DNA from 2 places in the Nonomuraea sp. NPDC050227 genome. Region 2 is predicted to be linked to the other one. Evidence: riboswitches for the same ligand, from Rfam matches in the RefSeq annotation. Region 2 holds a riboswitch; the other holds the start of a gene.
The links. A riboswitch is a leader RNA that binds a small molecule or an ion and turns the genes downstream of it on or off. The one in region 2 is predicted to bind S-adenosylmethionine.

Region 1: it holds a riboswitch for S-adenosylmethionine, as region 2 does, so the genes downstream of both, ACIBK9_RS05680 (aminotransferase class V-fold PLP-dependent enzyme) here and thrC (threonine synthase) in region 2, are expected to answer to the same signal.

Annotation. Positions count from the first base shown of each region.
Region 1 is NZ_JBITJF010000001.1:1,071,163-1,081,454, forward strand. Features, by position in the region: gene ACIBK9_RS05670 (NADH-quinone oxidoreductase subunit D) at 1-916, opposite strand, end outside; gene ACIBK9_RS05675 (DoxX family protein) at 1,040-1,723, shown strand; gene ACIBK9_RS05680 (aminotransferase class V-fold PLP-dependent enzyme) at 1,727-3,022, opposite strand; SAM riboswitch class IV at 3,069-3,184, opposite strand; gene ACIBK9_RS05685 (cytochrome P450) at 3,260-4,459, shown strand; gene ACIBK9_RS05690 (SAM-dependent methyltransferase) at 4,443-5,405, opposite strand; gene ACIBK9_RS05695 (chaplin family protein) at 5,600-5,824, shown strand; gene ACIBK9_RS05700 (DUF2520 domain-containing protein) at 6,159-7,049, shown strand; gene panC (pantoate--beta-alanine ligase) at 7,072-7,905, shown strand; gene ACIBK9_RS05710 (L-aspartate oxidase) at 7,990-10,292, shown strand, end outside.
Region 2 is NZ_JBITJF010000006.1:606,821-617,112, reverse strand. Features, by position in the region: gene ACIBK9_RS26375 (MFS transporter) at 1-787, opposite strand, end outside; gene ACIBK9_RS26370 (trehalose-6-phosphate synthase) at 829-2,253, opposite strand; gene ACIBK9_RS26365 (RNA polymerase sigma factor) at 2,285-2,839, shown strand; SAM riboswitch class I at 2,919-3,059, shown strand; gene thrC (threonine synthase) at 3,073-4,305, shown strand; gene ACIBK9_RS26355 (MoaD/ThiS family protein) at 4,331-4,606, shown strand; gene ACIBK9_RS26350 (cold-shock protein) at 4,850-5,050, shown strand; gene groL (chaperonin GroEL) at 5,395-7,023, shown strand; gene ACIBK9_RS26340 (hypothetical protein) at 7,176-7,694, shown strand; gene ACIBK9_RS26335 (YbhB/YbcL family Raf kinase inhibitor-like protein) at 7,795-8,325, opposite strand; gene ACIBK9_RS26330 (HelD family protein) at 8,388-10,292, opposite strand, start outside.

The DNA of each region.
Region 1 (10,292 bases), on a different contig from region 2:
CCTTCGGCAGGCGCTGGTTGACGGGCCCGGGCGGCAGCTCGCGCAGCCGGGCGACGCACGCGTCGGCCAGGTCGAGGGAGACCTTGAGCTGCTCGAACAGCACCTCGAACCGGGCGTGGCAGTCGCCGTCGCGCCGGGTGACGACCGTGACCGGCAGCTCCCCGTAGGCCAGGTACGGGTCGTCGCGCCGCAGGTCGAAGTCCACGCCGGAGGCGCGGGCGATGGGGCCGCTGACGCCGTACTGGAGGATCTGCTCGCGGGTCAGCACGCCGACGCCCTTGGTGCGGGCGAGGAAGATCTCGTTGTTCAGGATGAGGCCCTCGATGTCGGGCACCCGGCGGCGGGTCTCGGCGACGGCCGCGGCGACCCGGTCGAGCCAGCCGAGCGGCAGGTCCTCCTTGAGGCCGCCGACCCGGTTGAACATGTAGTGCATGCGCCCGCCGGAGATCTCCTCCATGACGGCCTGGATGCGTTCGCGCTCGTTGAAGGCGTAGAAGACGGGGGTGATCGCGCCCAGTTCGAGGGGGTAGGAGCCGAGGAACATCAGGTGGTTGAGCACCCGGTTGAGCTCGGCCAGCAGCGTACGCGCCCATACGGCCCTGACCGGCGTCTCCATGCCGAGCAGCCGTTCGGCGGCCAGCACGACGCCCAGTTCGTTGGCGAACCCCGACAGCCAGTCGTGCCGGTTGGCGAGCATGATGATCTGGCGGTAGTCGCGGACCTCGAACAGCTTCTCCGCGCCCCTGTGCATGTAGCCGATGATCGGCTCGGCCGCCTCGATGCGCTCGCCGTCGAGGGTGAGCCGGAGCCTGAGCACGCCGTGCGTGGAGGGATGCTGGGGGCCGATGTTGAGGATCATGTCCTCGGTCGCCAGCTCCTTCGCGCCGGCGCCGATCCCGACCACGCGTTCCGTCATAGGGCCCATGCTGCCACCGTCCCACGGGGTGATCCAGCGTGGGGGATGGTCAAGGAATCGTATGGCAACGCATCCCGAAGCCAGACATGGGGATCAATACCGGGAACGGGGGGAGAAAGCACTGTGAAGAGAGTCCTGTTTGATGTGGCGGCCCTGATCTCCCGGGTGGTACTCGGGGTGATCTTCGTGGCGCACGGCTGGCAGAAGTGGCAGGGCGGGCTCGGTGCCGCGGCGGGGCAGTTCCGGGAGATGGGCGTGCCCATGCCCGAGTTGTCGGCCGGATTCGCTGCCATCGTCGAGCTGGTCGGCGGTGCCCTGCTGATCCTCGGCCTGCTGGTCCGGCCGGTGGCGTTGCTGCTGCTCATCGACATGATCGGCGCGATCGTCTTCGTGCACGCGGGCCACGGGGTGTTGTCGCAGGGCGGGGGCTGGGAACTGCCGGGCGCGCTGGGTGCGCTGTCCTTGATGCTCGCCGCGCTGGGTGGCGGCCGCATCGGGCTCGACGGCATCTTCCACTCGACGTACCGCCGTCGCAGGGAACGCCAGATCGCCGAGGACGACCTCGCCGCGCACCGCCCGGCCCGGCGCGCCGAGCCGACGACGGTCGTCACCGAGGGGCCGGCCACGCAGGTCGGGCCCGAGGGCGGCCCGACGACGCCGGCCCGGCCCGAGGGCGAGGTCGAGCAGCCCAACGTGCCGCGGCAGCCCAACGCGCCGCGCCCCGGGCACCTCAACGACGAGGACATGCGGGACATCGACGCCCTGGTGTCCGACGAGCCGCATCAGCAGAAGCCGCCCAACCGCTGAGCGTCAGCGGCTGACCAGGTCGCGCAGGGCCTCGACCAGGCGGTCGACGTGCTCCTGCGTGCTGCCGATGCCGATGGAGGCGCGTACCGCCGAGGCGGTGCCGTCCTCGCAGCCGCCGTCCGAGGCGCCGAGCAGGTGGCGGACGAACGGGTGCGCGCAGAACTTGCCGTCCCGCACGCCGATGCCGTACTCGCCGGACAGCGCCTCGGCCACCTCGCGGGCCGAGTAGCCGTCCACGACGAACGACACGATCCCCACCCGCGGGTGGTCCTCGCCCCACAGCGACAGCTCGCGCACCCCGTCGATCGACGCCAGACCGGTACGCAGCCGGGCGATCAGGCGCTCCTCCGCGCGCACCAGCTCCGTCCACCCCGTGGCGGTGAGCGCGTCGCAGGCGGCGGCCAGGGCGATGGCGCCGAGCACGTTGGGGGTGCCGGCCTCGTGGCGGGGCTCGGGGTCGTCGTGCCACTCGGTGGTCTCGCCGACCGAGCGCACCGCGCCGCCGCCCTTCAGGTACGGCTCGCCCGCCGCCAGCCAGTCACGGCGTCCGACCAGCACGCCGGCGCCGAAGGGCGCGTACAGCTTGTGGCCGGAGAAGGCCACGTAGTCCAGGTCGAGCGCGGTCAGGTTGAGCCTGCGGTGCGGGACGAGCTGGGCGGCGTCCACCAGGATCCGGGCGTCGTGCCGGTGGGCGATGTGGGCGAGGGCGGCGATGGGCCACAGCTCGCCGGTGACGTTGGAGGCGGCGGTGACCACGAGCAGCTTGGGCCCCTCGATCCCGGCCAGCGCCTCGTCGGCGGCGCGGACGGCCTCGCCGGGGAAGGCGGGCGGCGCCAGGCGCACGGACCGCTCCCAGGGCAGCAGCGAGGCGTGGTGCTCGGAGTCGAAGACGACGACGGTCGTGCCCTCGGGCAGGCAGCCGGCCAGCAGGTTGGTGGCGTCGGTGGTGTTGCGGGTGAAGATGACGGCGTCGTCCGGGCGGGCGCCGACGAAGGCCCGGACCGTGTGGCGGGCCTGCTCGTAGCGGGCGGTGGTGAGCTGGGAGGCGTAGCCCGCGCCGCGGTGGACGCTGGAGTAGGCCGGGAGCGCGGCGGCGACGGCGGCGCTGACCGGCTCAAGACAGGGGGCGCTGGCCGCGTAGTCGAGGTTGGCGTAGCTCACCAGCCGGCCGCCCTTGACCGGCACTTCGAGGTCGGCGCCGAGCACGGCGGGGATCGACCGACCGGAGGCGGCGGCAGGGGCAGGGGCCTCGGCGGCGGCCTGGGCGGGAACGGAGTTGAAGATCGTCAGCGTGGACACGGCACAGCTCCTCACGGGTCGGTCGGACCCCTGGGAGCAGCCACGGAGCCCGCGCTTGCCCGCCACACCTCGTGACGGACCAGGTCTTCACCCGGGGCACCCCGCCGCGGACGCGAGGGTTGCCGGCCAGCTAGCCGGGGCTTGTCGCTGGCACTCATGACCTACGACGGCACTATAACCGACACCCGGGCATGATTCGCAAGCTCAGCAGGTCAACCCGTCTCATAAGATGAAATCGTGCGCTTTGATCCCTGGAATCCGGATTTCGTCGTCGACCCTTATCCGGCGTACGACGAGCTGAGGCGCGAGGCGCCCGTCCGCTACTTCGAGCCGTCCAACCAGTGGCTGATCTCCCGGCACGCGGACGTGAACGCGCTGCTCAGGGACCGGCGGCTGGGCCGCGACTACACCCACGTCGCCACGCACGAGGAGTTCGGCCGGCAGCCCGCGCCGGAGTTCCAGGAAGCCTTCTGGCGGGTCAGCAGGAACGGCATGCTGGAGGTCGAGCCGCCGGACCACACGAGGCTGCGCCGGCTGGTGTCCAAGGCGTTCACGCCGCGCATGGTCGAGTCGCTGCGCCCGCGCGTCCGGGCCATCGCCGAGAGCCTGATCGACGCCTACGTCGAGAAGGGCGGTGGCGACCTGATCGCCGAGGTCGCCGAGCCGCTGCCGGTCACCGTCATCGCCGAGATGCTCGGCGTCCCCGAGCAGGACCGTCACCTGCTGCGCCCGTGGTCGGCCGACATGTGCGGCATGTACGAGCTCAACCCCAGTCTGGAGACCCAGCACCAGGCGGTGCGCGCGGCCGAGGAGTTCGAGTCCTACCTCAAGGACCTGGCCCGCGACCGGCTCGCGAACCCCGGCGAGGACCTGGTCAGCGCCCTGGCAGCGATCCCCGAGCTGACCCTCGACGAGCTGGCCGGCACCTGCGTGCTGCTGCTCAACGCGGGCCACGAGGCCACGGTCAACGTCACCGGCAACGGCTGGCGGGCCCTGCTGAAGAACCCGGGCGAGCTGGCCCGGCTGCGCGCCGACCGTTCGCTGCTGCCGACCGCCATCGAGGAGCTGCTGCGCTACGACACCCCGCTCCAGCTCTTCGAGCGCTGGGTGCTGGAGGACATCGAGGTGCACGGCGTGCGGATCCCGCGCGGCTCGGAGGTCGCCTGCCTGTTCGGCTCGGCCAACAGGGACCCCGAGGTGTTCGAGGACCCGGACCGGCTCGACCTGGGCCGTCCGGACAACCCGCACATCTCCTTCGGCGCCGGCATCCACTTCTGCCTGGGCGCGCCGCTGGCCAGGATCGAGCTGACGGAGTCGTTCACCGCGCTGCTGGACCGGGTCGGGACGATCGAGCTGCGCGCGGAGCCGGTCTACAAGCCGGGCTTCGTCATCCGCGGCCTGCGCTCGCTCGACCTCGACGTCACCGGCTCTGGCTGAGCCAGCCGAACCCGCCGAGCCCCGCCGGATCGATCAGCTCGCCCTCCTCCGACGCCCGCGCCAAGGCGCGCACGTAGCCGCGCGGATCGGTGCGGGCGAGGTCGACCGGCGGCCGGGCGCCGGTGAGGCCCAGCGCCCGCAACATGTCGCGCTGTGTGGACAAGGTTGTGGATATCGCGCCGGCCCGCCGCCCGGCCTCGGCGCACGCGTCGAGCGCGACGTGGGCGGTGATGTCGCAGGTCCCGTCGGGGATGGGCGTGACGACGGCGCCGTCGCGGTAACCGGTCAGCGTGCCACAGAGCGGTCGGTTATCCACAGGGTGTGCATAATCCACGGCTATCGCCCGGCCGCGGGCGAGGCGTACCAGAACGGAGGCCCAGGCGTCGTCACGGGGACGGCCGATCTCGGCTCGGGTGCCCACGTGCGGCAGCGGCCACCAGCGGTCGAGCCATTCGCGGTCGGCGGGCCGCAGCGGGCCGCCGAGGCGCTCCTCCCCGGTGCGGGTGTTGACCATGACCAGACGCGGGCCGCCGGAGGTCTGCTCGGCCACGTCGAGCGGGATGTTGTCGAGCCACTCGTTGGCGACGGCCAGCCCGGTGATGCTGGACGGCAGGCAGCGGCGCCACTCGATCTCGTCGGGCAGGCCCGGCGGCCTGGGTGACAGGTCGACGCACGTGACCCGGAGCCGGTCGCGCAGAGCGGGCTCGGCCAGGTCGAGGACGCGGCGGACCAGCACGCCCTCGCCGGAGCCGATGTCGACCAGGTCGAGCCACTCGGGGGAGCCGAGGTCGCAGTCGACCTCCGCCAGCAGGGCCAGGACCGCCTCGGCGAACACGGCCGAGGCCCCGACCGAGGTGCGGAAGTGGCCCGAGGGGCGTTCGCGGAGGTAGAAACCCTCCTCGCCGTAGAGCGCGCGCTCGGTCGCGGCGCGCCAGGTGAGCCACATGAGGCTGACTATCTCATGACTCCGGCCATCAACACGCTAAGTCATTGATTGACTACACTTGGTCGCTACATTGCGCTAACGTTTACGTACTGTCACCGAGCGACTGCGTTTCGCCCATCCGCGGTAAGCGGCGAGCCGGTTCGCTCCACCAAAGCATTGCGGCCTCCACGGCCGCATACTGAGAGGAGCCCCCCGTGAAGAAGACTCTGGTCATGGCAGGTGCCATTGCCCTGCTGGCGCTGGCGGCCCCCGCGTACGCCGACGACGTCACCCACGGCAACAACGGCATCCTGAGCGGCAGCCCGATCCACCTCCCCATCACCGCCGTCGTGCCCGTCTGCGGCAACAACATCGGCATCCAGGCCGTGCCGATCAACGGCTGCCAGGGGAGCCCCAACACCGCGGTCTACAGCCGCTGAGGCAGGGAGAGCCCGGACCGCTCGCGCGCGGTCCGGGCTCTGATCCCGGCCGGTCAGTCGGCGGATGACCGGTCAGCGCACCTCCAAGAGGTCGCATCCAGGCGGGCGTCGGGTTGTCAGGACTCGGCGCCCGTCGTCGTGCGTGGACCCCTCTCCTCATCTCTTTCGACAGGGGGTGCACGATTCGTATGCCCCTGTCGCATTTGTCGTTAACTCAACAGGCGGTAAAGCGGCGGACATGCCTGGCCGCGTTCGTCGGCCCGCGACATGTGCGCCGCCGCCCGCCGGTTACGCTGGTCGGCAGTGCCATCACGGTCGACAGGGGTGAGACGTCATGGACGCAGGTGATCGCCCGGCACGGCTGACCGTCGGCGTGCTCGGGGCGGGCAAGGTCGGCTCCGCGCTCGGCGCCGCGCTGGCGCAGGCGGGCCACCGGATCGTCGCCGCGAGCGGGGTCTCCGACAGGTCGCGGAGGTGGGCCGCCGACCGGCTCGGGGTCGAGCTGACGCGGCCCGACGAGGTGGTGGCCGCCGCCCAGCTCATCCTGCTGACCGTCCCCGACGACGCGCTGCCCGACCTCGTGGCCGGCCTGGCCCGTACGGGCGCCGACCTCCAGGGCAAGCTGCTCGTCCACACCAGCGGCGCGTACGGCCTGTCGGTGCTCGAACCCGCCGCCGGGGTGGGCGCGCTGCCGCTCGCGCTCCACCCGGTCATGACCTTCACCGGCCGCGACGACGACCTCAACAAGATCACCGGCATCTCCTTCGGCGTCACCGCGCCCGACCTGCTGCGGCCCGTCGCCGAGGCGCTGGTGATCGAGATGGGCGGCGAGCCGGTCTGGATCGCCGAGAGCGACCGCGCGCTCTACCACGCGGCCCTGGCCAACGCCGCCAACCACATGGTCACCCTCATCGCCGAGTCCGAGGAGCTGCTCGGGCGCATCGGCGTCGAGCACCCGGGCCGGATGCTGGGCCCGCTGCTCGGCGCGGCCCTCGACAACGTGCTGCGGCTGGGCATCGCCGGGCTGACCGGCCCGGTCGTCCGCGGCGACGCCGGCACCGTGCGCAAACACGTCGACGCGCTGATCCTGGCCGCCCCCGAGGCCGCCGACGCCTACATCGCGCTGGCCCGGCTCACCGCCGACCGGGCGCTGGCCGCGGGGCTGCTCAAACCGGAGGAGGCGGAGCGGCTGCTCGACGCGCTTGGGGGCAATATATGGACCTGACCGTCGGGTGTGGAGGGCAGCAATGGATCTGATCGTGGCCGGCAACCGGGACGACCTGGCGAAGGCCCGTGGCACGGGCAGCGTGGCGCTGGTCCCGACCATGGGCGCGCTGCACGAGGGCCACCGGTCGCTGATCAGGGCCGCCCGGGTACGCGCCGACCAGGTCGTGGTCAGCATCTTCGTCAACCCGCTGCAATTCGGTCCTAACGAGGATTTTTCACGCTATCCCCGTACGTTCGACGCCGATCTCGACGTGTGCCGGGAGGAGAGCGTGCACGTCGTGTTCGCGCCCTCGCCCGAGGACATGTACCGCCCCGACCGGCAGGTGAGCGTCTGCGCGGGTGAGATGGGCACGATCGTCGAGGGCGCCTCCAGGCCGGGCCACTTCGACGGCGTGCTGACGGTGGTGCTCAAGCTGTTCAACCTGGTCCGCCCCGATGTGGCGATCTTCGGCCAGAAGGACGCCCAGCAGCTCGCCGTCATCCGCCGCATGGTGGCCGACCTCGACCTGGCCGTCGAGATCGTCGGCGCGCCCACCGTGCGCGAGCCCGACGGCCTGGCCCTGTCCAGCCGCAACCGTTACCTGTCGGCGCGCGACCGCACGGTCGCGCTGGCCCTGTCCCGCGCCCTGCGGGCGGGCGCGGCCGAGCTCACCGCCGGCGCGATCCGGTCCACCGCCCGCGCGGTGCTCGACGAGGCCGGACCCGACCTCGACCTCGACTACCTGGCACTGGTCGATCCGGCCACGTTCAAGGAGGTCGACGACTCCTACGAGGGCTCGGCCGTGCTCGCCGTGGCGGCCCGGGTGGGCGGCACCCGGCTGATCGACAACGTCGTCCTGAGCCTTCGTCACTGATCCGTACGGTGCCCCCGGGGCATGTCCACGCTGCGGCAGGCGTTATCGTCATGGTGACGAAATCGCCTCAGTGAGGAGACCCCCATGAGTGCACCGGCGATTCCTCGGCGTCTGACGGCCCCCGAACCCGGCTGGACGGTCGAGGCGGACGTGGTCGTCGTCGGCTCCGGCGTCGCGGGCCTGACCGTGGCGCTGCGCCATGCCGAGCTGGATCCCGCGGCCAAGGTCCTGGTCGTCACCAAGGACGTGCTGTCCGCCGGGTCCACCAAGTGGGCCCAGGGGGGCATCGCCGCCGTGCTGGACCCGCGCGACACCCCCGACGAGCACCTGAGCGACACGTTGCTCGCCGGGGTCGGACTGTGCGACACCAAGGCCGTGCGAACCCTGGTGACCGAGGGGCCGGGCGCGCTGCGGCGGCTCATCGAGCGCGGCGCCCGGTTCGACCGCACCCCCGACGGCGAGCTCCAGCTCACCAGGGAAGGCGGTCACCGGCGCCACCGGATCGTGCACGCCGGCGGCGACGCCACCGGCGCCGAGGTGCAGCGGGCGCTGGTCGAGGCGGTGCGCGCCGGATCGATCGAGGTGATCGAGCACGCGCTCGTGCTCGACCTGCTCAAGGACGCCCGCGGCCGGGCCAGGGGAGTGACCCTGCACGTCATGGGCGAGGGCGCGCGGGACGGCGTCGGGGCGGTCCTGGCGCGGGCGGTGGTGCTGGCCACCGGCGGCATGGGCCAGGTCTACGCCGCGACCACCAACCCGGTCGTGTCCACCGGCGACGGCGTGGCGCTCGCGCTCAGGGCGGGGGCGGTCGTGCGCGACATCGAGTTCGTGCAGTTCCACCCGACCGTGTTGTGGCTGGGGGAGGGCTCGACCGGCCAGCAGCCGCTGATCTCCGAGGCGGTCAGGGGCGAGGGCGCCTTCCTCGTCGACCACGAGGGCAACCGGTTCATGCAGGGCGTGCACGAGCTGGCCGACCTGGCCCCGCGTGACGTCGTGGCCAAGGCGATCACCAGGGTCATGAGCGAGACCGGCCGCGACCACGTCTTCCTCGACGGCCGCCACTTCGGCAGGGACAAGTGGGAGAGCCGCTTCCCCACCATCTACGCCGTCTGCCGGGAGCACGGCATCGACCCGGTCACCGAGCCGATCCCCGTCTCCCCGGCCGCCCACTACGCCAGCGGCGGCGTCCGCGCCGACCTGTCCGGGCGTACCTCCATCGAGGGTCTGTACGCCTGCGGCGAGGTGGCCTGCACCGGCGTCCACGGCGCCAACCGGCTGGCCTCGAACTCGCTCCTTGAGGGTCTGGTCTTCGCCGAGCGCATCGCCGAGGACATCCACCGGACGCGTCCCGAGCCGGGCGAGCCGGTCGCCGGGCGGGCCGCGACGGGCCTGGTGGACCCCAGGGCCAGGCCCAGGATCCAGGCGCGCATGAGCGCCGGCGCCGGGGTGCTGCGCAGCCGCGCGTCGCTGCAGGCCACGTCGAAGGCGCTGCGCGACGCGCTCTGGACGCCGGTCGAGGTGCCCGCCTGCACCGAGTCGTGGGAGGCGAGCAACCTCCTCACCGTCGCCGCCGTCCTGACCGGCGTGGCGGCGGCCAGGCTGGAGACCCGCGGCTCCCACTGGCGCGAGGACCACGAGAGCCGGGACGACAATGAGTGGCTGGGCCACCTGGACGTGACCCTGACCGAGGAGGGCCTTCGCATGACGTACACCCCGCACGGCGAGGCGATGCCGCCGCGGCTGGCGCAGGAGCTGACCGCCGCCGGGCTCGACCCGGCCGAGGTCGACGCGCTGATCGACCGCGCGCTCGAAGAGGACCTGCAGGAGGCGGGCGACGTGACCAGCCTGGCCACGATCCCGGCCGAGCAGCGTTCGGCCGCCGACGTGGTGGCCCGCAAGGACGGCGTGGTGGCCGGGCTGGCCGTGGCCGAGGCGGTCTTCCTCCGGCTGGGCGCCGGCCGCGCCGAGCGGCGGGCCAAGGACGGCGAGCGGGTGGCGGCCGGCGACGTGCTGATGACGGTCGAGGGCCCGACGCGGGCCGTGCTGACCGCCGAGCGCACCGCGCTCAACCTGCTCACGCACCTGTCCGGGGTGGCCACGCTGACCGCCAGGTGGGTGGCCGCGATCGAGGGCACGCGGGCGCGGGTGCGCGACAGCCGCAAGACCCTGCCGGGTCTGCGGTCCCTGGAGAAGTACGCCGTGCGCTGCGGCGGCGGCGTCAACCACCGCATGTCGCTGTCGGACGCGGCCCTGATCAAGGACAACCACGTGGTGGCGGCCGGCGGCGTGGCCGAGGCGTACCGCGCGGTTCGGGAGCGCTTTCCCGAGGTGCCGATCGAGGTCGAGATCGACCGGCTCGACCAGCTGGAGCCCCTGCTGGACGAGGG
Region 2 (10,292 bases):
AGACGAACGCCGTCAGCCCGGTCGCCGCGACGGCCGCCGGCACGCCCGTCCTGAGGGCGAACAGGTCGGCGGCCCACAGGTTGAACGTGAACTCCAGCGCCACGCAGCAGAACAGCACGCCCCCGGCCAGATGGAAGCGCCACCCGCCGCCCTCCCGCGCCGGGACGGCCTCCCCGGCGACCGCGCCGCCCCGCCCTCCGCCGGCCCGCCGGGGCGCGGGCCAGGAGCGGCCCAGCGACAGCGCCAGCAGGGCGCTGACGGCCGGGGTGACCAGCAGGGCGGCCCGCCAGCCGAGCGCGCTCTGCGCCACCTGGCTGAGCACGAACGTCGCCACCATCCCCACCAGCACGCCCACGGCGTTGGCCTCGCTGAGCGCGGCCGGTCCCGCGGCCCCGTGGTGGTCGCTGAGCTCGGCCATCGCCGCGTAGAGCATGACCGAGCCGAAACCGCCGGCCACGCCGTAGCCGAGCAGCGTCAGGGGCAGCGCGGAGGCGGCCATGACCAGCAGCACGCCGGCGTTCATCCCGGCCAGGCCGAACCAGCACGTCGAGCGCCGGCCGAGCAGCCTGGTGAGCAGGGGCAGCGCGAGCCCGGCGCCGATCGTCCCGACCGCCATGGCGGTGCCGTGCAGCCCGGCGACGGTGGCCGTGGTGCGCTGGTCGGCGCGCAGCAGCGGGAGGGCGGCGCTCAGGCCGTACACGAACGTGGCGAACGTGCCGAGCAGGAAGTAGATGAGCCAGGTCGGACGGTCCCGGACGAGTCTGATGGGCACTGAGACCGTCGACACCCGGCAGCCTCCGTCATTGGCAGTGAACCCGACTTCTCATGTTAAAGCAGGGCGTCGAGTTGGGATTCCAGCCACTTGTGCGGCGGCAGCGCGGTGGCCGCCTCGTGCAGCCGGTCGCGCCGCCGCCGGCGTTCGTCCTCGGGCATCACCAGCGCCTCGTGCAGCGCGTCCGCCGTGCCGCTCACGTCGTAGGGGTTGACCACCAGCGCGTACGGGCCCAGCTCGGCGGCCGCCCCCGCCTCGCGCGAGAGCACCAGGGCGCAGCGCGGCGACAGGACCGGCCCCTCCTTGGCGACCAGGTTCATGCCGTCGCGGATGGGGTTGACCAGCAGCACGTCCGCCAGCCGGTAGGCGGCCAGCGAGCGGGGGTAGTCGTCGTTGACGTTGAGGATGACCGGGTCCCAGTCCTCGGTGGCGTACTCGTCCTCGATCTCGCGCGCGCAGCGCTGCACCGACGCGGTGTACTCGCGGTATTCGGGCAGGTCGTGCCGGCTGGGGTAGGCGAAGGCCAGGTGGACCACCTTGCCGTGCCACTCCGGATGGGCGGCCAGGAACTCGCGGTAGGCCAGCAGCCCGCGCACGATGTTCTTGGACAGCTCGGTGCGGTCGATGCGGACGATCAGCCGGCGTCCGGCCACCTGCTCGGCCAGCGCGGCCATGTGCGACTCGACGTCGGGCTCGCAGGCCCGCGCCCACAGGGCCGCGCCGTCCACGCCCAGGCTGTGCACGCCGACGCGGGTCGTCCTGCCCTCGTGGGTGACCGTGCCGGCCGCGCGGTCCACCCGCGCGCCCAGCAGCGCCTCGCAGCAGTCCATGAACGCCGCCGCCCACCGGGCGGTGAGGAAGCCCGCGTGGTCGGCCCCCAGGATGCCGTCGAGCACCTCCCTGGTCACCGCGTCGGGCAGCAGGGAGAAGTACTCGGGAGGCGCCCACGGCGTGTGGCTGAAGTGGGCGATGCGCAGGTCGGGCCGCTCGGCGCGGAGCATCGCCGGGGTGAGCGTCAGGTGGTAGTCCTGGACCATCACGCGCGCGCCGTGCCCGGCCTCCTCGGCCAGCGCCAGCGCGAACGCGCCGTTGTAGTCGCGGTAGGACTCCCACTCGCGCCGGAACTTGGTGCCGAAACTGGGGGAGTTGGGGATGTCGTACAGCAGGTGGTTGACGAACCACAGGGTCGAGTTGGCCACGGCGTTGTAGGCGCGGTGGAAGGTGGCCGCGGGGATGTCGAGCATCCGCAGGGCGCCCGTGTCGTAGCCGCCGCGGTCGAGCCGGCCCCCCGGGGCCAGGCGCACGGCGCTGCGGTCGCCGTCGGACAGCGCGGCGCACACCCACAGCACGCCGTGCTCCTTGGCCACCCCCGACAGGCCCGAGACGAGGCCGCCACCACCGCGTTTCATGGTCAGCTCACCGTCGTCGTCGACGGTGAAGGAGACCGGCCCGCGGTTGGACGCCACGAGAACGCTGTTCATTTGGGCTCCCTTCGCCCATAGGATCCCAGCTATGGCGCTAGATGAGCTAACCGAGGAACTCGCCCGCTCGGCCGCGGCCGGAGACCATCGCGCGCTCGGCGAGCTCCTGGCCAGGATCGAGCCTGACGTGATGCGCCACTGCGCCCGGATCCTGCCCTATCACCAGGACGCGGAAGAAGCCTCGCAGGACACTCTGCTGGCCGTGGCGCGCAACATCGGCCGGTTCGAGGGGCGGGCCAGGTTCAGCACCTGGCTGCACATCGTGACCGCCAACTGCGCGCGCACCACGTACCGCTCGCTGAAGCGCAGGGCCGCCGAGCAGACGTCGGAGGAGCTGCCGATGCAGAAGCCCGACGCGCGGCGGGTCAGCGTGATCGCCGGCTCGCGGCTCGACCTGCTCGACGCGATGGAGGCGCTGGAGGCCGACAAGCCCGACCTGGCCCAGGCGCTGGTGCTGCGCGACATCGTCCAGCTCGACTACAACGAGGTGGCCGAGCAGCTCAACATCCCGCTCGGCACCGCCAAGTCCCGCATCCACCAGGCCCGCAAGTACGTGCAGGGAGTCCTCGGGGAGGACTATCGGTGAGACGCGTCCTCTCGCATGGTGAGACGGGTGGTCGTTTCCGCCACTTGAGAAGGTAGAGTCCTTTTCGACAACTGAATATTGCTCATCCAGAGGGGTGGAGGGACCGGCCCTGCGAAGCCCCGGCAACCCTCCCGGCTTGTGCTCGCGACCTGGCGAGGCCGACCGGGACAAGGTGCCAATTCCGGTTCGCGGTCAAGGTGGCCGCGGGCGAAGATGAGGGAAGGCCTCGCTTCATGTCGCTCGACTTTGGTCCTGCCGTCGCTCTGTCCTGCCGCGAGTGCGGCACGCGCTACCCCCTGGGTCCCAGCTTCGCCTGCCTGGAGTGTTTCGGGCCGCTCGAAGCGGCCTACTCCTTCGGCCAGGTGACCCGCGCGGACATCGAGTCCGGCCCCGCCAACATCTGGCGCTACCGCTCCCTGCTCCCGGTCCCCGCCGACGTGGCGAGCAAGCCCAACATGAACCCGGGCTGGACGAAGCTGGTCAAGGCCGGCAACCTCGGCAAGGCGCTCGGCATCCGGTCCCTGTTCGTGAAGGACGACTCGGGCAACCCCACCCACTCCTTCAAGGACCGGGTGGTCGCCATCGCCGTCGAGGCGGCCAGGAACTTCGGTTTCCACACGCTCTCCTGCTCCTCCACGGGCAACCTCGCCGGCGCGGTCACCGCCGCCGCCGCGCGGGCCGGCCTCGACGCGTGCGTGTTCATCCCGGCCGACCTCGAAGCGGCCAAGATCGCCATGGCCCGGGTGTTCGGCGGCCGGCTGATCGGCATCGACGGAACGTACGACGAGGTCAACCGGTTCTGTTCGGAGCTGATCGGCGACCCGCTGGGCGAGCGGTGGGGGTTCGTCAACGTCAACCTGCGGCCCTACTACGCCGAGGGCTCCAAGACGCTCGCGTACGAGATCGCCGAGCAGCTCGGCTGGCGGCTGCCGGAGCAGATCGTCATCCCCATCGCCTCCGGCTCCCAGCTCACGAAGATCGACAAGGGCTTCAAGGAGCTGATCGCGCTCGGGCTGGTCGAGGACACCCCCTACAAGGTGTTCGGGGCCCAGGCGGCCGGGTGCTCGCCGGTCTCGACGGCGTACAAGGCGGGGCACGACGTCGTCCAGCCGGTCAAGCCGGACACGATCGCCAAGTCGCTGGCCATCGGCAACCCCGCCGACGGGCCGTACGTGCTCGACATCGCCCGGCGCACGGGCGGGGGCGTCGAGGACGTCACCGACCCCGAGATCGTCGCCGCCATCAAGCTCCTGGCCTCCACCGAGGGCATCTTCGCCGAGACCGCGGGCGGCGTCACGGTGGGCGTGCTGAAGAAGCTCGTCGAGACGGGCAGGCTCGACCCCGAGGCCGAGACGGTGGTCCTGAACACCGGCGACGGCCTGAAGACGCTCGACGCGATCAGCGACGACGCGCGGCCCACCGCCGTGATCCGGCCCTCTCTCGACGCGTTCCGCGCGACTGTCTGACAATCCAGGAAAGGCAACAAAAACCATGAGCGTTTCTGTGCGGATTCCCACCATTCTGCGCACTTACACCGGGGGTAACGCCGAGGTGAGTGGCGAAGGGGCGACTCTTCGTGACGTTCTCGCCAAGCTTGACTCCGACTACCCGGGGATCGGCGCGAGAATTCTGGATGAATCGGGCAAGATTCGTCGTTTTGTCAACGTATACGTTGGTGATGAGGATGTCCGTTTCGCCGAGGGCCTGGACACTCCCGCCCCTGAAGGCACTCAGATCTCCATCATCCCCGCAGTCGCGGGCGGCTGACCGCCGGACCACCGACTCTTGAAGGCGCCCCTTGTGGGCGCCTTCTTGTTTTAGAACCAAATTCAACCTCGAACGACTCAGCCTTCGATGAAATTAGCGTTTTGTCGGTTGACTCTGTTGCCAAACCCCGTGCCACAGGTATGGTCGAGGGCGATCGTCTGGCTGATTTTCCCAAAAGTCATGCGATTACGGGTCTCGCGAAGGAATGGGCGAGATCTGCGAGCCCAGTAAGAGGAGTCGGAAGTGGCGCAGGGCACCGTCAAGTGGTTCAACGCGGACAAGGGCTACGGCTTCATCGCGGTAGACGGTGGTAAGGATGTATTCGTCCATTACTCAGCGATCATGATGGACGGGTACCGCTCTCTCGAACAGGGACAGCGCGTCGAGTTCGAGATCACGCAGGGCCAGAAGGGGCCGCAGGCGGAGTCCGTCCGCACGGTCTGATTCACCCTCGCTGGTATGCACCAAGGCGGGACGTGCGGCAGCGCAGTCCGTACGGGCTCGCCACTGTTTCCTCCGTCGGCTTCGCACGGCGGGCCGCGCCTCAGGGGCGGCTCGCCGTACGAACCGGCGCACCCGATGACCTGCCCGATGAGCTGGGGTGGGGTGCCCGTGGCTTGCACTCGGCAGGGTAGAGTGCTAAACAGTTCGTTGGCACTCTGTGTGGCAGAGTGCCAACAACTCGGATCGAGACGATGGGGTCTGCCGAACGGAGATGCAGGCCTATGCCGTCGCGGGCGTCGGCTCGGTCCAGGACACGCCACCCTGCATCTGGGAGGTCTAGCCTTATGGCAGCCAAGATGATCGCGTTTGACGAGGACGCCCGGCGCGGTCTCGAGCGCGGTATGAACCAGCTCGCCGACGCCGTCAAGGTGACCTTGGGCCCCAAGGGGCGCAACGTCGTGCTGGAGAAGAAGTGGGGCGCTCCCACGATCACCAACGACGGCGTCTCCATCGCCAAGGAGATCGAGCTCGAGGACCCGTGGGAGAAGATCGGCGCCGAGCTGGTCAAGGAAGTCGCCAAGAAGACTGACGACGTCGCCGGCGACGGCACCACCACGGCCACCGTGCTCGCCCAGGCTCTGGTGCGCGAAGGTCTGCGCAACGTGGCCGCCGGCGCCAACCCGATGGCCCTGAAGAAGGGCATCGAGGCCGCCGTCGAGCGGGTCAGCGAGGAGCTCTCCAAGCTGGCCAAGGACGTGGAGACCAAGGAGCAGATCGCCTCCACCGCCTCCATCTCCGCCGCCGACCCCGAGATCGGCTCGCTCATCGCCGAGGCGATGGACAAGGTCGGCAAGGAAGGCGTCATCACCGTCGAGGAGAGCAACACCTTCGGCCTGGAGCTTGAGCTCACCGAGGGCATGCGCTTCGACAAGGGCATGACGTCGATGTACTTCGTGACCGACTCCGACCGTATGGAGGCCGTTCTCGAAGACCCGTACATCCTGATCGTCAACAGCAAGGTCTCGGCCAACAAGGACCTGCTGCCGCTGCTCGACAAGGTCGTGCAGTCCGGCAAGCCGCTGCTGATCATCGCCGAGGACGTCGACGGCGAGGCCCTGGCGACCCTGGTGGTCAACAAGATCCGCGGCCTGTTCCGCTCCGTGGCCGTCAAGGCCCCGGGCTTCGGCGACCGCCGCAAGGCCATGCTGGGCGACATCGCGATCCTGACCGGCGGTCAGGTCATCGCCGAGGAGGTCGGCCTCAAGCTCGAGACCGCCACCCTCGACCTGCTCGGCCGCGCCCGCAAGGTCGTGGTGACCAAGGACGAGACCACCATCGTCGACGGCGCCGGTGACGCCGAGGCGATCTCCGGCCGGGTCAACGAGATCCGCGCCGAGATCGAGCGCACCGACTCCGACTACGACCGCGAGAAGCTGCAGGAGCGCCTGGCCAAGCTGGCCGGTGGCGTGGCGGTCATCAAGGCCGGCGCGGCGACCGAGGTCGAGCTCAAGGAGCGCAAGCACCGCATCGAGGACGCCGTGCGCAACGCCAAGGCAGCCGTCGAGGAGGGCATCGTCCCCGGCGGTGGCGTGGCGCTGCTGCAGGCCGGCGCCAAGGCGTTCGACAAGCTCGAGCTCAACGGCGACGAGGCCACCGGCGCGGCGATCGTGAAGAAGGCTCTTGAGGAGCCCCTCAAGCAGATCGCGGTCAACGCCGGTCTTGAGGGCGGCGTCGTCGTGGAGAAGGTGCGCAACCTGACCCCGGGCGAGGGCCTCAACGCCGCTTCCGGCGAGTACGTCAACATGTTCGAGTCCGGGATCATCGACCCGGCCAAGGTGACGCGCTCCGCGCTGCAGAACGCCGCCTCCATCGCGGCGCTCTTCCTCACCACCGAGGCCGTCATCGCCGAGAAGCCCGAGAAGACCCCTGCTGCTCCGGCCGGCATGCCCGGCGGCGGCGACATGGACTTCTAGGCCTCGCCTGGTCGCTGACGCATCAGAAGGCGGTTCGGATCTCCAAGGATCCGGCCGCCTTTTGTTGTGTCCGGTCCCGTTACGTTTAGTAGTTATTGACTACGGACAGTAACGAAACGAAGTGACGATTCACCGCACAAAGGAGTAGTTACATGAATTCCCGCACCGCGCGCGTTCTCGGGCTCGGAGCCGTCATGCTGGCCGCCGCGGCCGCCATGACGATGCCCGCCCAGGCAGACGACCACGGTTACCTGGACGAGGCCCTGGAGTACGTCGACGTGCCCTACTGCGCGGGCTACCTGGAACTGTACGACCGCGACTACTGCGCCTCGCCGTCCAGGTGGACGTCGCAGGACGAGCGCGGGGAGATGTCGGAGGAGGGCGAGGACAGGTCGTCGGAGGAGGCCGAGGACAGGTCGTCGGACCAGGCCGACGAGTGGTCGACGGAGGAGGCCGACGAGCGGTCCGGCGAGCGCGGGGATGCCTCGGACGAGGGCGCGGACATGTCCGGCGAGCGCGAGGACGTCTCGGAGGAGGGTCAGGACATGTCGGGCGAGCGCGAGGACGTCTCGGACGCCTTCGAGGGCGAGTCGGGCGGCGAGAGCGAGGACCTGTCGTCCAACGCCCCCGGGGACTTCACGTTCGCGGACGAGCTGGTGCAGGGCGACTGAAGCCCCGTCTGGTGGCGCCGGGCGTACTGAACCCGACGCGGCACCACGGCGAAGGCGCCCCGAACGAACGGGGCGCCTTCGCCGCGGTGTTGTGCCGGTCTCAGACGCCGAAGTGCGCGACGATGTGGCCGCGGGCCAGCGTGTTGGCGGTGATGTTGAATCCGACCACGGCCGGGCTCGCGTCGCCGCCGACGCCCAGCTCGTCGACCCCGAGCGCGTGCACCGTGAAGACGTAGCGGTGAGGGGCGCCGGGCGGGGGAGCGGCGCCGCCGTAGTCTTTGGTGCCGTAGTCGTTGCGGGCGTGGACCGCGCCGGCGGGCAGGCCCTTGAAGTCGGGGCCGGTGCCCGCGCCCCTGGGCAGCTCCGTGGTGTCGCCGGGCAGGTCGAACAGCACCCAGTGCCAGAAGCCGCTGCCGGTGGGGGCGTCGGGGTCGTGGCAGGTGACGGCGTAGCCGCAGGTGCCCTCGGGCGCGCCCGACCAGCGCAGCTGGGGCGAGACGTTCCCGCCGGTCATCCCCCAGTCGTCGAAGACGTGGAGGTCGTTCAGCCGCTCGCCGTCGCGGATGTCGTCGCTCTCCACCACGAGCGCGGGGACCGGGGGCAGGTGTTCATGCGGAAGCGGTGCGGGCACGGCATCCTCCTAGGTTGACAGCTCCTTCAGGCCATCCTAGAAGCGGCCGTGCCCGCCCTCCGTCAGGTTCCGAGCTGCGCCGGGAGCGGCCTGTCGTGCAGCACCGTGAGCGAGGTGACCGCGCGGGTCAGGACCACGTACAGGCGGGCCAGGCCGCGGGGCTCGGCCTCGACGATGTCGGCCGGCTCCACGACGATCACATGGTCGTACTCCAGGCCCTTGGCGAGCGTGGCGGGCACGATCAGCAGGCGGTGCTCCTGCGTCGCGTCGGGGTCGAGCACCGCGTGCGGCAGGCCGGACAGCGACTCGGAGACCGCCGCCACCATCGCGTCGGGGACGATGACCCCGATCGAGCCCTCCCTGGCCAGGACCTCCCGGGCGGCCTCGGCGACCGTGCCGCCCGGCCGGACCGTGAGCGAGCCGGCGCCCGGACGCAGCGACCGCGGGGCGGCCAGCGCGGGGGCGATCGAGGGCAGCAGGCGGGCCGCGTAGTCGAGCACCTCGCGCGGCACGCGGAAGCCGAGCGTCAGCTCGGTCACCTCGCCCTCGTCCTGGCCGAGGTGCTTCAGCACGGTCTCCCACGAGGTGGTGGACCACGGCGTGGTGCCCTGGGCCAGGTCGCCGAGCACGGTGGCCGAGCCGTTGCGGCAGCGCCGGCCGAGCGCCCGCAGCTGCATCTCGGACAGGTCTTGCGCCTCGTCCACGACGAGGTGGCCGAGGGACGGGGTGCGCTCCATGAGGTCGCGCAGCTCGTCGAGGAGCGCGGCGTCGGCGGCCGACCATTTGGCGGACTTCCAGCTCCGATAAGGCTTCCGCCAAAGCAGCATTTCCTGCTCGTCAGGCGACAAATCAGTTTTGGCGGCTTTTGTGAGGAATTCCGGATCGGACAACAGGCGGTGCAGGACCTGTTCCGGCGTCAGTTTCGGCCACACCGCGTCGACGAGCTGCTTGACGGGCCTCGACCTGGCCACCGCGTCCTGGACCCGGTCGTCGGGCGACTCGCCGCGCTGCTCCATCCGCACGAGCACCTGGTGGGCCAGGCGCTGGGCCAGCGCGGCCCGCCCCGGCGAGTAGCGGGTGGTGCCGCGCAGGGAGGCCACCATCTCGCGCACCTCGTGGTCGGCGACCCGGTAGCGGTAGGCGCCCTTCGTGAACACCAGGCCGTCCTCGGGCTTGACGATGTGCATCCACAGCGCCCGTTCGAGCACCGCGGCCATCCTGGCGTCGCCCTTGACCGCGGAGACCATCGGGTCCTCCTCGGCGGCGTGCTCGCCGAGCAGCCCGGCCACGGTGGTCTGGTCGACCTTGACCTCGCCCAGCGCGGGCAGGACGGAGGAGATGTAGGACAGGAACGCCCGGTTCGGGCCCACGATCATCACGCCCGACCTGGCCAGCCGCTCGCGGTGGGTGAACAGCAGGTACGCGGCCCGGTGGAGGCCCACGGCGGTCTTCCCGGTGCCGGGGGCGCCCTGGACGCACACGGTCTGGGCCAGCGTCGCGCGGACGATCTCGTCCTGGTCGGGCTGGATGGTGGCCACGATGTCGCGCATCGGGCCGGTGCGCGGGCGTTCGATCTCCTCGGTGAGGATCTTCGAGGGGCCGACCTCGCCGCCCTCGCCGAGCGGCTCGTCCTCGAACGCGGTCAGCGCGCCGCCGTGGTAGCCGAAGCGGCGGCGGCGGACGACGCCCATCGGGTCGGCCGGGCTGGCCTGGTAGAACGCGCGGGACACCGGCGCGCGCCAGTCGATGACCAGCGGCCGGCTGGTGCCGTCGTGCACGTGGCGGCGGCCGACGTAGAGGGTGCCCGGCAGGTCGTCACCGCCCTCGCGGTCGAGGCGGCCGAAGAACAGCGGGGTGTCCGGATGGTCGGCCAGGGCGGCCACGCGCTGGTCCAGCAGCGACTGGAGGATCTGCTGCGAGACCCAGTCGCCGGCCGCGTCGGCCGACAACGACTGGGCGTGGGCCCG